2 regions of the Citrobacter sp. VF227 genome follow, and region 1 is predicted to be linked to the other one. Evidence: predicted binding sites of a transcription regulator. Region 1 holds the regulator's gene; the other holds the start of a gene.
What was found. Region 1 encodes LexA, which represses DNA repair genes until DNA is damaged. Its sites were predicted from a motif close to TNCTGTATGTACATACAGNA; they were not measured.
Positions count from the first base shown of each region.

Region 2: the regulator LexA is predicted to act here: its motif matches at 4,801-4,820, upstream of mutH (DNA mismatch repair endonuclease MutH).

Region 1 covers NZ_JBRFVF010000009.1:42,290-50,348, reverse strand. Annotated here, with positions in the region: gene dinF (MATE family efflux transporter DinF) at 75-1,394, opposite strand; gene lexA (transcriptional repressor LexA) at 1,465-2,073, opposite strand; gene ACU8YC_RS20765 (diacylglycerol kinase) at 2,183-2,551, opposite strand; gene plsB (glycerol-3-phosphate 1-O-acyltransferase PlsB) at 2,723-5,143, shown strand; gene ubiA (4-hydroxybenzoate octaprenyltransferase) at 5,197-6,069, opposite strand; gene ubiC (chorismate lyase) at 6,083-6,580, opposite strand; gene malM (maltose operon protein MalM) at 6,761-7,708, opposite strand; gene ACU8YC_RS20740 (maltoporin) at 7,822-8,059, opposite strand, start outside.
Region 2 covers NZ_JBRFVF010000004.1:86,397-94,455, forward strand. Annotated here, with positions in the region: gene thyA (thymidylate synthase) at 1-504, opposite strand, end outside; gene lgt (prolipoprotein diacylglyceryl transferase) at 511-1,386, opposite strand; gene ptsP (phosphoenolpyruvate--protein phosphotransferase) at 1,576-3,822, opposite strand; gene rppH (RNA pyrophosphohydrolase) at 3,835-4,365, opposite strand; gene mutH (DNA mismatch repair endonuclease MutH) at 5,050-5,745, shown strand; gene ACU8YC_RS14980 (TerC family protein) at 5,821-6,534, shown strand; gene ygdR (lipoprotein YgdR) at 6,679-6,897, shown strand; gene ACU8YC_RS14990 (NADP(H)-dependent aldo-keto reductase) at 7,004-8,044, shown strand.

The sequences.
Region 1 (8,059 bases):
TCTCTGGACGTGAGAATAAGTGTAGTCAGTGATTCTGGGTTTTATTTACTATTCGGAATTTTTAACCATTCTGATCAGGCAAACCAGGTTCCATTACGCCAGTGACGCCGCCAGATAAAGGCCAACGACAGCCCGCGCAGCGCGAGGAAAACAGTTAACGCCAGCCACAAACCATGATTTCCGAGCCACGGCAAAGCCAGCAGCGTTAAGGCGAATCCCACTGCGGCAACGGCCATACTGTTACGCATTTCTGCAGCCCGCGTTGCGCCAATAAACATACCGTCAAGCAGATAACACCACACGCCCACCAGCGGTAAAACCACCTGCCAGAAAAGATAGCGATCGGCCAAAAGTTGGATTTGCGACAGTGAGGTCAGCAGCGCCACAATCTGCTCGCCAAACAAGGCATAGATCAGCGAAAAAAGGATTGCCACAATTCCTGACTGTCGACACGCTGCTCGCCAGACATCCAGCAACTGGCTGCCGTCCCGCGCCCCATAGGCCTGGCCCGAATGCGCTTCCACGGCATAGGCAAATCCGTCCAGTGCATAAGCGGTAAACGTCAGCAAAGTCATCAGTACGGCATTAACCGCAATGATATCGCCTCCCAGACGCGCCCCCAGCACCGTAATGGCCCCAAAGCAGAGCTGCAACAGCAGCGAACGCAGCATGATGTCACGGTTGAGTGCCAACAAACGACGGAAGTTGCCCCGCCACGCCTGTTTCAACATTGCCAGCGATATTCCGCGCATATGCAGGACTTTGCGCACCATCATCAGACCGATAAGCAGTGTGGCATATTCAGCAATCACCGTTGCCAGTGCCGCACCCTGCACGTTCATATGCAGACCCATCACCAGCCATAAATCGAGCGCAATGTTGAGAATATTGCCGACAATCAGCAGGATAACCGGCGCTCGCGCATACTGCACGCCCAGCAACCAGCCGAGCAGCACCAGATTCGCCAGCGAGGCTGGCGCGCTGAGCCAGCGGATTTCAAGGAAACGCCGGGCTTGTTCAAGTACAGGTTCACTTCCCCCGACAATATGCAGCGCTAAATCGATAATCGGCGTGCGAAACAGCGCGATAAGTACCCCTGCGCCCAGTGCCAGCATCAGCGGCTGTACCAGCGCGCGCGCCAGCGCCTGTGGATTTTTCGCACCAAATGCCTGCGCGGTAAGACCGGTGGTACTCATGCGCAAAAAAAGAAGCAGCATAAAGAGAAAACTGGTCGCCGTGGCCCCGACAGCAACGCCGCCAAGATAGACCGGGCTGTCCAGATGACCAATCACAGCAGTATCCACCAGCCCCAGCAAGGGAACGGTGATATTGGAGAAGATCATCGGTAAGGCGAGGTGCCAGAGCGCTTTATCAGAGGCGGTAAAGAAAGGCATACAGGAAAGCCTGATGAAAAGAAGTGAAAACTAGCTGTGGCGCAGAATGCGCCACAGTATTAATACATGATTACAGCCATTCACCGTTACGAATGACGCCTACCGCCAGCCCTTCAATGGTGAAGTTTTGCTCGCGCAGATCGACAACGATAGGTTTAAATTCACTGTTTTCTGGCAGAAGTTCAACCTTGTTGCCCTGCTTTTTCAGGCGCTTAACCGTGACTTCGTCGTCGATACGGGCAACAACAACCTGTCCGTTACGCACGTCCTGAGTTTTATGCACCGCCAGCAAATCGCCGTCCATAATACCGATATCTTTCATCGACATACCGCTAACCCGCAGCAGAAAATCGGCGTTCGGTTTGAACAATGAGGGATCGACCTGGTAGTGGCCTTCGATGTGCTGCTGCGCCAGAAGTGGCTCGCCTGCCGCCACACGACCGACAAGCGGTAATCCTTCTTCTTCTTCCTGCAGCAGTCGAATACCACGCGATGCACCGGAGACAATTTCCAGCACACCTTTACGCGCCAGCGCTTTCAGATGTTCTTCAGCAGCGTTTGGGGAACGGAACCCCAAACGCTGCGCGATCTCCGCACGCGTCGGTGGCATACCTGTCTGGCTGATGTGATCTCTAATGAGATCAAACACCTCTTGCTGCCTGGCCGTTAACGCTTTCATTCCGCCCCCTGGGTGTATATACAGTTATGCTGTGAGTATATACAGCTAAAGGTGATTTTGGAACCGCAAACTGCACAAAAAGCAGGAGATTTATGAAGATGTGGAATCCTTATCGCAAATGCGACCACAACAGAATGCCCCAGGTGATCAGAGCAACGAAAATAGACAACAACACCGCCGCAGAACCCATATCTTTCGCCCGGCCGGAAAGTTCGTGATACTCAGAGCCTATGCGATCAACCACCGCCTCAATCGCACTGTTGAGGATTTCAACGATCATCACCAGCATCACGGAACCAATTAACAGCACGCGGGTAATCGCATCGACGTCCAGCCAGCAGGCGATAGCTACGCCCAGCAGTACGGCAACGCTTTCCTGGCGGAATGCCGCCTCATTGATCCATGCGGCGCGAAAACCTTTCCAGGAATAGCCTGCAGCTTTGATAATTCGGGTGAATCCAGTGGTATTATTGGCCATCAAAAAGAACCTTTTTACATTATTAGCGTCAATGTCATTGTAACGTTACCCCGTTTGTTTCAGGGGGTGGCAAAGCAGCGCGAAGTATGACGGGATACCACAGAAATTCACTAAACTTTCTGATATCCTTGCAGCGCATTTGCATTATTAACCAGAGGCTTTACATCGTTTATGTCCGGCTGGCCACGAATTTACTACAAATTACTGAATTTACCATTAAGCATCCTGGTAAAAAGCAAGTCTATTCCGGCAGAACCTGCCCCGGAATTGGGACTCGATACGTCTCGTCCCATTATGTACGTCCTACCGTACAATTCAAAAGCAGACTTGCTGACGCTGCGTGCCCAATGTCTGGTGCACGATCTCCCCGATCCCCTGGAACCGCTGGAGATAGACGGGACTCTGCTGCCGCGCTACGTGTTTATTCACGGCGGCCCGCGCGTGTTCACCTATTACACGCCGAAAGAAGAGTCCATCAAGCTGTTCCATAACTATCTCGACCTGCATCGCAGCAATCCAGACCTGGATGTGCAGATGGTGCCGGTTTCGGTGATGTTTGGCCGTGCGCCAGGACGCGAAAAAGGCGAAGTCAATCCGCCGCTGCGCATGCTGAACGGCGTACAGAAATTCTTTGCTGTGTCCTGGCTGGGTCGCGACAGTTTTGTCCGTTTCTCCCCATCAGTCTCCCTGCGTCGTATGGCGGATGAACACGGTACGGATAAGATAATCGCTCAGAAACTGGCACGCGTGGCGCGTATGCATTTTGCTCGCCAGCGTCTGGCCGCGGTTGGCCCTCGCCTCCCTGCCCGCCAGGATCTGTTTAATAAGCTGCTGGCGTCAAAAGCGATCGCTCGCGCGGTAGAAGATGAAGCGCGCAGTAAAAAAATCTCCCACGAAAAAGCACAGCAAAATGCCATTGCACTGATGGAAGAGATTGCCGCCAACTTCTCCTACGAGATGATCCGCCTCACGGACCGAATTCTGGGCTTTACCTGGAACCGTCTGTATCAGGGGATTAACGTTCATAATGCGGAACGTGTACGTCAGTTGGCGCACGATGGGCATGAAATCGTTTATGTTCCGTGCCACCGCAGCCATATGGACTATATGCTGCTGTCGTACGTTCTGTATCATCAGGGGCTGGTTCCACCGCACATCGCTGCCGGTATCAACCTGAATTTCTGGCCGGCAGGTCCGATTTTCCGCCGCCTGGGCGCGTTCTTTATTCGTCGTACCTTCAAGGGCAATAAGCTCTACTCCACCGTTTTCCGTGAATACCTGGGCGAGCTGTTCAGCCGCGGTTACTCGGTTGAGTATTTTGTCGAAGGCGGCCGTTCACGTACCGGTCGTCTGCTCGACCCGAAAACCGGCACGCTGTCGATGACCATTCAGGCGATGCTGCGCGGCGGTACGCGTCCGATTACCCTCGTACCGATCTACATCGGCTATGAGCACGTAATGGAAGTAGGCACCTATGCAAAAGAGCTGCGTGGCGCGACAAAAGAAAAAGAGAGTCTGCCACAAATGCTGCGTGGCTTAAGCAAGCTGCGTAATCTGGGTCAGGGCTACGTTAACTTTGGCGAGCCGATGCCGCTGATGACGTACCTCAATCAGCATGTGCCGGAGTGGCGTGAATCTATCGATCCTATCGAGTCTATCCGCCCGGCCTGGCTGACGCCGACAGTGAATAACATTGCCGCCGATCTGATGGTGCGCATTAACAACGCTGGCGCGGCCAACGCCATGAACCTGTGTTGTACCGCGCTGTTGGCTTCCCGCCAGCGCTCTCTGACCCGTGAACAGTTAACCGAGCAGCTTGACTGCTACCTTAGCCTGCTGCGCAACGTGCCGTACGCAGCAGACTCAACTGTTCCTGCACAGAGCGCCAGTGAGTTGATCGACCACGCCTTGCAGATGAACAAGTTTGAGGTCGAGAAAGACACCATCGGCGACATCATCATACTGCCGCGCGAGCAGGCCGTATTGATGACCTACTATCGCAACAACATTGCGCACATGCTGGTTCTGCCTTCGTTGATGGCAGCCATTGTAACTCAGCGCCGTCGTATTTCACGCGTCGCGCTACAGCAGCATATTGATGCGTTGTATCCAATGCTGAAAGCCGAGCTGTTCCTGCGCTGGGAACGCAATGAGCTTGCCGGAGTGATTGACGAATTGGCCAGCGAAATGCAGCGCCAGGGATTGATCGCTCAGCAGGATGGCGAACTGCATATTAACCCAGCCCGCTCCCGTACGCTCCAGCTGTTGGCTGCGGGTGCTCGCGAGACGTTGCAACGCTACGCCATTACCTTCTGGCTGCTGAGCGCCAACCCGTCCATCAACCGTGGTACGCTTGAGAAAGAGAGCCGCACCGTGGCGCAACGCCTCTCCGTACTGCACGGCATTAACGCGCCGGAATTCTTCGACAAAGCGGTATTCAGCTCTCTGGTGCTGACGCTGCGTGACGAAGGATTCATTAGCGATACCGGAGATGCCGAGCCGGAAGAGACGATGAAGATCTATCAGATGCTGGCTGAACTGGTCACATCGGATGTTCGTCTGACCATCGAGAGTGCCACACAGGGCGAGTAAGTAAAAAAAACCGGTCGAAATGACCGGTTTTTATTTTGCAGGCTAAGCCAAACTCAAAAATGCCAGTAGCTCATCGCCAGTCCTAAAAACAGTACCAGCCCTACATAGTTATTGTTCATAAACGCTTTAAAACAGGCATCCCGTTCACGATTAACGATCAGCTTCTGCTGATACACAAACAGCGCACCCGCCACCAGCAGTGACCAGTAATAGCCCAGCCCCAGCCCGTTTAGCCAGCCCACCAGCGCCATCAGCACCAGCACGCCCACCTGCAGAATACCAATGATTAGCTTGTCGTTTTGACCAAACAAGATCGCGGTCGATTTAATGCCAATCTTCAGGTCATCATCCCGGTCAACCATCGCATACTGGGTGTCATAGGCCACCGCCCAGAGAATGTTGGCGAGAAACATCAGCCAGCAGCTCAGCGGCACAGACTCGCTTACGGCAGCAAACGCCATCGGAATAGACCAGCCAAACGCCGCCCCCAGCACCACCTGCGGCAAATGCGTATAGCGTTTCATAAACGGGTAAACCCACGCCAACGCTAACGCCGCAACGGACAACATAATGGTCATTGTGTTGAGCGTTAAAACCAGCAGGAAGGCGAGCAATACCAATACGACGAACAGCGTTCGGGCTTCTTTTTCGGTGACGGCCCCGCTCGGCAGCGGTCGATTCGCGGTGCGTTTAACGTGTCCGTCAAATTTCCTGTCGGCATAATCATTCACCACGCATCCGGCGGCGCGCATTAACCAAACGCCGGCGACAAATACCGCCAGGATCCACAGTTGCGGCATGCCTGGGGTTGCCACCCACAATGCCCATAGCGTAGGCCAGAGCAGCAGTAAGGCGCCGATTGGCTTATCCGTACGCATCAAGCGGTGAAACGCCAGCAGCTTATTCTGCGTCAGACTCCACTCCATCTTTATCTTCCTCTCAGTACAACGGCGATGCAGGTAGGAAAAGTTCGGTAAGCATCAGCGGCTTACCGCTCAGCCGCAGGCGGGAACGTCGCCCCCACAGCGCTGCATCACGGCCAATCTCAATAAAATCTCGGGTCAATGTCGATGACGTAAACAGGTAGCGCCCAAGCGGGGTTTTTCCCAGGTTTTGTAAGGCCAGTTCAGGGCCGCACAAAGTTGATTCAGGCACCACTGTGCGCCCGGCAAGCCAGGGTTCACCGTCCGCGCAGAGCAGGATTTCACGCAACCAATAACGGGGTTCTGTCGGCAGCAGCATCAGTTCTTCAGCCACCTCATTTTGCCCAACAAATCCTTCGCGAAGTAACGTGACGGTAACCTTTTTTCCCTGCTGCTCAAAACGTTTAGTCATGGAATCTTCCAGTAACAACCAGTCGAGCAGTTGCGGGTCCAGCGCCGGAATCGCATCAAAATAACGCAGCGCACGCAGTTGCGTTAACGCAGGGTGTGGCATGCCTTACTCTCCGATTTATAACCTGAAGGCATTGTATCGCAGAAAATGCATTACGGGGTGAGCAAACACAATTAAGTGATCGTCAAAGCAACATAAGTGTAACAATTAGCACCGAAGGATAAAAAAAGGTGCGCCAGGAGACGCACCAGTTGTTGCAAAATCAGCACTGCGGGGAAATGTTTACCCCTTGCCTTTTACACTGCTGATAAAGGTGGATCGGGCGGATTTGGATCCCAGACGCTCAGCTTCATCAAGCAGCTTCAGCGCTTTATCGACATCGCCTTTCGCCACGGCATCCTTAATGCCCTGGTTAAAATAACTTTCCGTGTCATTTAGCATTGGCTCACTTTTCTTCACCGGTTGTGGCGCTGGAGTAGCCACTGCTGCAGCCGGGGGCGCGTAGGCCACCGCAGGCGCGGCGGTATTGCCAACCGTGACAGGGCCAGGGCCGGATGAACCAAACAGCGGCCCAACCAGAACACTGGAAGAGGAGCTGGTTTTGACTTTCAGCTTCAGCAGACCGTCGGTGGTATGACGGGCAATCGGGTCTGGAATATCCGGAATCGCGTTCCCTACACCTTTGGCATAGGCTTTTGCCGGGTCAAGCAGGGTCGTGGTCTGCTGGAGATCTTTATCCGTGGTAAAAACCAGCATATAGAGTTTTTGCTGGCCCAGCGCAGGCGTCAGACGCATGACTCCTTCCAGGCGATCGGCACTCATCACGCCGGGTTCCTGATAAGTGAAATAACTGCTGGGGAAGAACGCAGATGGCGTCATGTTCTGATCAAGAATTAAAACGTTTGGTGCAAATACGCTGGTTTGTTTGTTGACTTCACTGGTCAGCGTCAGGGTTAACTCACCAATATTCGCGGGTACACTGTACGCAGCGACTGGGCCAGTAATACCAGCAACATCCAGACGCTGACCCGCTGTCGCTAGCTGTGTCGACTGGGTTTTGGATTGATCAACCGGCGTCCAGGTTAACTGTTGTAGCGCAGCAGTGGGAATAGCTGGAGCCGCGGTGGTGTTCTGCGGAACAATATTTACATCGGCCAGGCTGATGCCAGGCGCGCTGGCAAATAACCCTGCAGATAAACAAAGGGCAACGAGACTTTTCTTCATTTTCATTGTTATCACCTCAGATAGCATGGGTTCAGCGGTGGCCAGGCAATAGCGCGCTAAACCGTAATCAAGAGGGGCTGGCGCCCCTCTTTCGGTCTTTACGTCAGATTAGTGCTGAATTACCACCAGATTTCCATCTGGGCACCGAAGGACCACTCATCGCTGTCGCCACGGCTGGTTGTGCTGATACCAGAGTTGGTTGCGGCGGCATATTTAGAAACTTTGTCGCCATTTTTCACGTAACCCCACTCTTCATCCCATTTGGCATAGGTTGCGAAGACGCGGATTGCCGGGCGAGACCAGATGCTGTCGCCCGCCTGCCACTGTTGCGCCAGGGTGATTTTGTACTGGCTGTTG
Region 2 (8,059 bases), on a different contig from region 1:
GCACGAACGCTGATACAGCTGGCAAGAGAGCTTGCCATCCGCCACATAGAACTGGAAGAAAGCATGGCACGGCGCCAGCGCCATCTTATCCAGCTCACCAACGTTCCATGCGGAAACGATGATACGCCGAGAATCCGGGTCATTTTTGAGCTGGTTTAACACCGTAGTGATCTGGTCAATATGGCGGCCGTCTGGTGTAGGCCATGCGCGCCACTGTTTACCATAAACCGGACCTAAATTACCGTTTTCATCCGCCCATTCGTCCCAGATGGAGACATTGTTTTCATGCAGGTAGGCCACGTTAGTGTCGCCCTGCAAAAACCACAACAGCTCATGAATGATCGAGCGTAAATGGCAGCGTTTAGTCGTAACCAGCGGGAACCCTTCCTGCAGATTAAAACGCATCTGATGACCAAAAATGGAAAGCGTTCCGGTTCCGGTGCGGTCGTTTTTCTGTGTGCCTTCATCCAGCACTTTTTGCATCAGTTCTAAATACTGTTTCATGGTTCCTCAGGAAACGTGTTGCTGTGGGCTACGGCGATACGCCCAAACCATCATAATAATGCCTGCGACAATCATCGGGATTGAGAGAATCTGCCCCATGCTGATGTACTGTACCCAGGTGCCGGTAAACTGCGCATCCGGCTGGCGAAAGAATTCAACGATGATACGAAATGCGCCATAGCCAATCAGGAACAGACCGGATACCGAGCCCATTGGGCGCGGTTTGCGAATGTACAGGTTAAGAATGATAAACAGCACCACCCCTTCCAGCGCCATCTCATAAAGCTGTGAGGCGTGGCGCGGCAACGAGCCATAGGTATCAAAAATAGACTGCCATTGCGGATTAGTTTGCAGCAGTAAAATATCTTCGGTGCGAGAGCCAGGGAACAGCATGGCGTACTTGAAGTTCGGGTCAACGCGTCCCCACAGTTCACCGTTAATAAAGTTGCCCAAACGCCCTGCGCCCAGGCCAAACGGAATCAGTGGGGCAATGAAATCAGAAACCTGGAAGAACGAACGCTTGGTGCGTTTGGCGAAGATAATCATCACCAGGATCACACCGATAAGCCCACCGTGGAAGGACATCCCACCATCCCAGACACGGAACAGATACAGCGGGTTATCAAGGAATAACGGGAAGTTATAGAACAGTACATAGCCAATACGCCCACCGAGGAAAACCCCGAGGAAGCCGGCATACAATAAGTTTTCTACTTCATTTTTGGTCCAGCCACTGCCCGGACGATTAGCGCGGCGCGTCGCCAGCCACATCGCAAAAATAAAGCCCACCAGATACATCAAGCCGTACCAGTGAAGCGCGACGGGTCCGATTGAGAAAATGACCGGATCGAAATCCGGAAAATGCAGATAGCTACTGGTCATCTGTCACCACAAGTTCTTGTTATTTCGCTGAAGTCAGACAGCAATTGATAAGCGCGCCTGCATGATTCAGGCGCTCCAAAGGTGCGAATGATAGCACAAGGGGATCGCAGCGGATGCCGGGAAGATGTAAAAGATCTGTATAAGTAATCTTTACCCCCGTAATGCCTGATAGCGCTAAGCTTATCAGGCTTACAATCCTCCGCGAATCAGCCCCCCCATGCCACGGCGCTCCATAAAGGCCGCCACCTGATGGCGTACTTCTGTCGCCATCTGCGCTTCCAGGCTGCGCTGCGCCAGCGTTTGCGCCTCATCAAAATCGATGTGGCGCAGCAGATATTTAACGCGAGCCACCGAACGACCGTTCATCGACAAATGGCGAAAACCCAGGCCGATCAGAATGGCCACGCACATCGGGTCGCCCGCCATTTCACCGCACAAGCGCAAATCAATGCCGCTTCTTTCGGCTTCCTGTGCAATCATCGCCAGCGCGCGTAACATTCCCGGATGCAGACTGTCATAAATGCTGGCTACCCGCGTATTGTTACGATCGACAGCCAGAATGTACTGGGTGAGATCGTTGGTTCCGACCGAGATAAAATCGATCCGGTTTGTCAGATGCGGCAGCATGAACACCATCGACGGAACTTCCAGCATGATGCCAATGCGCGGTTTCGGGATCGCATAGCCGATCATCTCTTCCACTTCGCGTCCGGCGCGTTCAATCAAACGTCGCGCTTCGTCGACTTCATCAATGCTGGTTACCATCGGCAACAAAATGCTTAGGTTGCCGGTTGCCGCGTTGGCACGCAGCATCGCTCGAACCTGGATCAAAAAGATCTCCGGTTGATCGAGCGTGATGCGGATCCCACGCCAGCCGAGGCACGGGTTTTCTTCACTGATCGGCATGTAGGGCAGTTGCTTGTCGGCACCGACATCCAGCGTACGCAGGGTCACCGGCTTGTCGTTAAACATTTGCAGCATGCCCTGGTACTGCGCAACCTGTTCTTCTTCTGAAGGAAAACCGCTTTGCAGCATGAACGGAATTTCGGTGCGATACAGGCCAATACCGTCGATCCGGCTACCCAGCTTCTCTTCATGCTCCGGGCTGAGACCCGCATTGAGCATCACCTTCACGCGCTCGCCGCTTTTTAACTGTGCAGGTTGGTTGACGTCGTCTTCCGCCAGGCGGCTCAGTTCAACTTCTTCACTGATAAGACGCTGGTATTCCTGGATCAATACCGGTTCCGGATCGACCAGCAGTTCACCGCGATAACCGTCCACCACCAACGTACGGCGATGCAACACCGACGGCTGGATATCGGCCCCCATGACGGTAGGGATACCCAGCGCGCGAACCATAATTGCCGCATGAGAGTTGGCTGCGCCATCCCGGACAACCACGCCGACTAAACGGTCCTGAGGAAGTTCCGCCAGCGTGGTGGCGGAAAGCTCATCCGCCACCAGCACAAAGCGTTCCGGCCAGGCATTCGGTCCCTGGACTGAATCGTCAAGATGGAACAGCAGACGCTGACCCAGCGCGCGTAAATCACCGGCGCGCTCTTTAAGATAGTTATCGCTCAGCGCGGCGAACTGTTCGGCAAACTTTTCGATGATCGTTTTAACGGCCCATTCGGCCACCGAGCCATTATCCACTTCCGCAAATAGCTCGCGGCGCAAACGGGTATCGGAAAGCAGGTGCGAGTAGAGATCAAAGATCGCCGCCGTTTCTTTCTGCGCCCCGGCGGTAAAGCGTTTGCTGTAGCGGCGGAATTCGTTCGCCGCTTCCTCCAGCGCACCGGTGAGTCGCTCGCGCTCAAGCACCGGATCCAGCGTTGAAGCCTGATAGACCTGCTCCATCAGCGGCAGCGTCGCGTCCTGCCAGCCTTCGGCTATCGCCACGCCGGGGGCGGCAGGCAATGCACGAATGCGCGTTTGCCGATATTGACCGAACAGCGCATTTAGCTGCGATTGCGAAAGAATAGCCGCCATTTGCGTGGCGAGCGTGACGAGGAAAGACTCTTCACTTTCATCGTACTGGCGCAATTCGCGCTGCTGTACCACCAAAACGCCTAAAAGCTGGCGGCGCTGAATGATCGGTACACCTAAGAACGCCCGAAAACGCTCTTCTTTTACCGAAGGAATGTATTTAAAGCTGGGATGTTTTTGCGCATCAGCGAGGTTGATAGGTTCCGCCAGCCTGCCAACCAGGCCAACGATACCTTCATCAAACGCGAGTGCGACAGTGCGACCACGCGGTTTTTTTAGTCCCCGGGTCGCCATGAGGTAATAACAACGTCGATCGTGGTCAGCCAGATAAACCGAACAGACCTCTGTATCCATCGCAAGACAGATGTCAGTAACCAGAATATTCAGCGCTTCATTCAGACGCGGAGCACTGGCCACCTTTTCGACTATTTCGCGCAGGCGGGTGAGCATAATTTGCGTAGCTTAACCTCTTTTACGTCTGTACGCAGGTGCGCTTTGCGGCTTAGGAGTGCTCTCCTGAAGCGCCATGACAACACTTGCGAATTCTTTCATCACCCTGCGATAGACATCGCGTTTAAATGACACCACCTGTCGAACCGGATACCAGTAACTCACCCAGCGCCAGCCGTCGAACTCAGGTGTACTGCTGGTTTGCATATTAATTTCAGCATCGCTGCTGACCAATTGCAGAAGAAACCATTTTTGTTTCTGGCCGATACAAACCGGCTTCGTGTCCCAACGCACCAAACGTTTCGGTAACTTGTAACGCAACCAGTTACGAGTAGAAGCAAGGATCCGTACATCTTTACGGCTGAGCCCCACTTCTTCAAAGAGTTCCCGGTACATCGCCTGCTCTGCTGTCTCTCCTGCGTTTATCCCACCTTGCGGGAATTGCCAGGAGTGCTGACCAAATCGCCGGGCCCACATGACCTGCCCCTGGCGGTTACAAATTACTATCCCTACATTCGGGCGGTAGCCATCGTCATCAATCACCGGACTACCTCAACATAAACCTTATATACAAACGATTGTTTCACACTCCTGAGGGGCGGTAAACCACTCTGTTAAGGGTGCGATATTCTAATAACAATTGAATAACTCACAGTTAAGGGCAGAGTTATAAACAGAAGAAGGGCAACGAAGGCGATTTTATTCACCTTTTCTGTGGATATAGTTGTGAAGAAGTACGGAATTACTATGGGAAAACCCAGAACAGTCCGAATAAGACATTCGTCACAGAGTAAAAATAGTCTTCTATATTCATCAAGTTAAAACCATTCAGCGCAAATAAACGCATGGAAATGTGATATGCATCACGCACACGATCTTCAGGCTGATGAAAGATCGACCAGCGTCGGTTTTATCCACAGATTATGCCAATAAGTTAGGCACAATTTGTGTGAAAATTCGATTTTCGTCGCACGTCAAGGCTGTAAATTGAAACAGTAGTAGGGGTTTTTCACAGTTATCCCATCTTTCTGTGGATAACATGGTGTAAGATCCTGTTCATTGTCAGTGACCAGAATTGGAAAACCCGCTTCGCTGTTGCGCAACTCTGCGCAAGTGAATTTAAAAACCAATATAAATCATAGAATTGAATAAAGCATGTGGAAAAAGATAAACTCTATCCACACGGTATAAAATCATTGCTCATTTTTTCACCTAAGGGTCATCCCGATGTCAGAACTGCATCCGTTGCTTTCTCCACCTGAATCTGAAGCCCAATTGCTGAGCCAGGCGCGGCAGCTTTCAGGCTACACGTTGGGAGAGTTGGCGGCGATGGCGGGGCTCGTCACGCCAAAGGATCTTAAGCGCGATAAAGGCTGGATTGGCGTGCTACTGGAAATCTGGCTCGGCGCCAGCGCGGGCAGTAAACCGGAACAGGACTTCGCAGCGCTGGGCGTGGAGTTGAAGACAATCCCTGTGGACAATCTTGGCAGACCGCTGGAAACCACCTTTGTGTGCGTTGCGCCATTAACCGGCAATACCGGCGTCACCTGGGAAACCAGCCATGTGCGGCACAAACTTAAACGCGTCTTGTGGATCCCGGTAGAAGGCGAACGCAGCATCCCGCTGGCTGAGCGCCGCGTCGGTTCTCCCCTGCTATGGAGCCCGAGCGAAGAGGAAGACCAGCAATTGCGTCTGGACTGGGAAGAGTTAATGGACATGATTGTGCTAGGTCACGTCGAACGCATCACCGCTCGCCATGGGGAAGTACTGCAACTGCGTCCTAAGGCCGCTAACGCCCGGGCGCTTACCGAGGCCATTGGCGCCCATGGCGAACCCATCCTGACCCTGCCCCGCGGTTTTTACTTGAAAAAGAACTTCACCCGCGCATTGCTTGAGCGACATTTCTTATTCCAGGCGCAATAGCCTCCTCCGGCCTTTCACCCGCTGCGTTACGAGCCTATAATTACCGCTTCTTTTTTTTTGGCAGGACTTTGTTCGATGTTATTTGCATGGATAACCGATCCTAACGCCTGGCTTGCGCTCGGTACGCTGACGCTGCTGGAGATCGTTCTTGGGATCGACAATATTATTTTCCTCTCTCTGGTTGTAGCTAAACTCCCGACAGCGCAACGCAATCATGCCCGACGTATTGGGCTTGCAGCGGCGATGATCATGCGTCTGGCACTGCTGGCCTCTATCGCCTGGGTAACGCGGCTGACAAACCCGTTATTCGAAGTGTTTGGTGAGGAGATATCCGCACGCGACCTGATCCTTCTACTGGGGGGATTGTTCCTGATCTGGAAAGCCAGTAAGGAGATCCACGAATCCATTGAAGGTGAGGAAGAGGGGCTGAAAACCCGCGTATCTTCTTTCCTGGGCGCAATTGTGCAGATCATGTTGTTAGACATTATCTTCAGCCTGGATTCCGTAATTACTGCGGTTGGCCTGTCTGACCATCTGTTTATTATGATGGCGGCGGTGGTGATTGCCGTAGGTGTGATGATGTTTGCTGCACGTCCGATTGGCGAGTTTGTCGATCGACACCCTTCGGTGAAAATGCTGGCACTCTCGTTCCTGATTCTGGTCGGTTTTACGCTAATTCTGGAAAGTTTCGACGTCCACGTTCCGAAAGGATATATCTATTTCGCCATGTTCTTCTCTATCGCGGTAGAGACCCTGAACCTGTGGCGTAATAAAAAAAATCCGCTCTGATAAAATTCATCGCTCCCCGCAAGGGGAGCGAATGCCCACCACACCTACCTCTTCTCACAGTTTAAGATTTTACTGCTTTCACCCTGCACAACTTCGCGTTATTACTAAACTATTGAAAGACGCAGGCCATGTGAGGATAAGCAGATGAAAAAATGGGCAGTTTTGATTTCCGCCGTAGGACTGGCTTTTGCCGTTTCCGGATGCAGCAGCGATTATGTAATGGCGACAAAAGATGGTCGAATGATCCTGACCGATGGAAAACCAGAAATTGACGATGATACCGGTCTGGTGAGCTATCACGACCAGCAGGGCAATGCGATGCAGATTAACCGCGATGATGTGTCTCAAATCATTGAACGCTGATGGTTGAGGTCAGCAGCGCGCTGGCCTTAACAATTTTACTTCCCTTTTTCTCTTCCCTCAGCCATTTTTATAATCCTTATGTCGTGATTATAAAAAGGAAACGGCTATGCAATATCACCGTATACCCCACAGCTCGCTGGAAGTCAGTACACTGGGGCTGGGCACAATGACGTTTGGTGAACAAAACAGCGAAGCCGACGCCCATGCACAGCTCGATTATGCCGTCGCTCAAGGCATAAATTTGATCGACGTTGCCGAGATGTATCCGGTTCCGCCGCGTCCTGAAACCCAGGGTCTTACTGAAACATACGTAGGTAACTGGCTTGCCAAACATGGCAGCCGTGAAAAGCTGATTGTGGCTTCTAAGGTCAGTGGACCATCACGTAACAACGACAGCGGCATTCGCCCGAATCAGGCGCTGGATCGTAAAAATATCCGTGAAGCGCTGCACGACAGCCTGAAAAGGCTGCAAACCGATTATCTGGATCTGTATCAGGTTCACTGGCCACAGCGCCCGACCAACTGCTTTGGTAAGTTAGGCTACAGTTGGACGGACTCCGCCCCGGTCGTTTCCCTGCTGGACACGCTGGATGCATTGTCAGAGTTTCAGCGTGCCGGGAAAATTCGCTACATCGGCGTGTCCAATGAAACCGCGTTTGGCGTAATGCGCTATCTGCACCTGGCGGACAAACACGATCTGCCGCGTATCGTCACCATCCAGAACCCCTACAGCCTGCTGAACCGCAGCTTTGAGGTTGGACTGGCGGAAGTGAGCCAGTATGAAGGCGTTGAACTGCTGGCATACTCTTGTCTGGGCTTCGGTACGTTAACCGGTAAATACCTGAACGGCGCGAAACCTGCCGGCGCACGCAATACGTTGTTTAGCCGCTTCACACGCTACAGCGGCGAGCAAACGCAAAAAGCCGTCGCTGCCTACGTCGATATCGCGAAACGCCATAATCTGGATCCTGCGCAAATGGCGCTGGCATTCGTGCGGCGTCAGCCGTTTGTCGCCAGCACCCTGCTGGGCGCCACGACGATGGAGCAGCTAAAAACCAACGTTGAAAGTCTACATCTGGAGTTGAGCGAAGAGGTATTGGCAGAGATTGAAGCGGTGCATCAGGTGTATACCTATCCTGCACCGTGATGATGTGTACCTGAT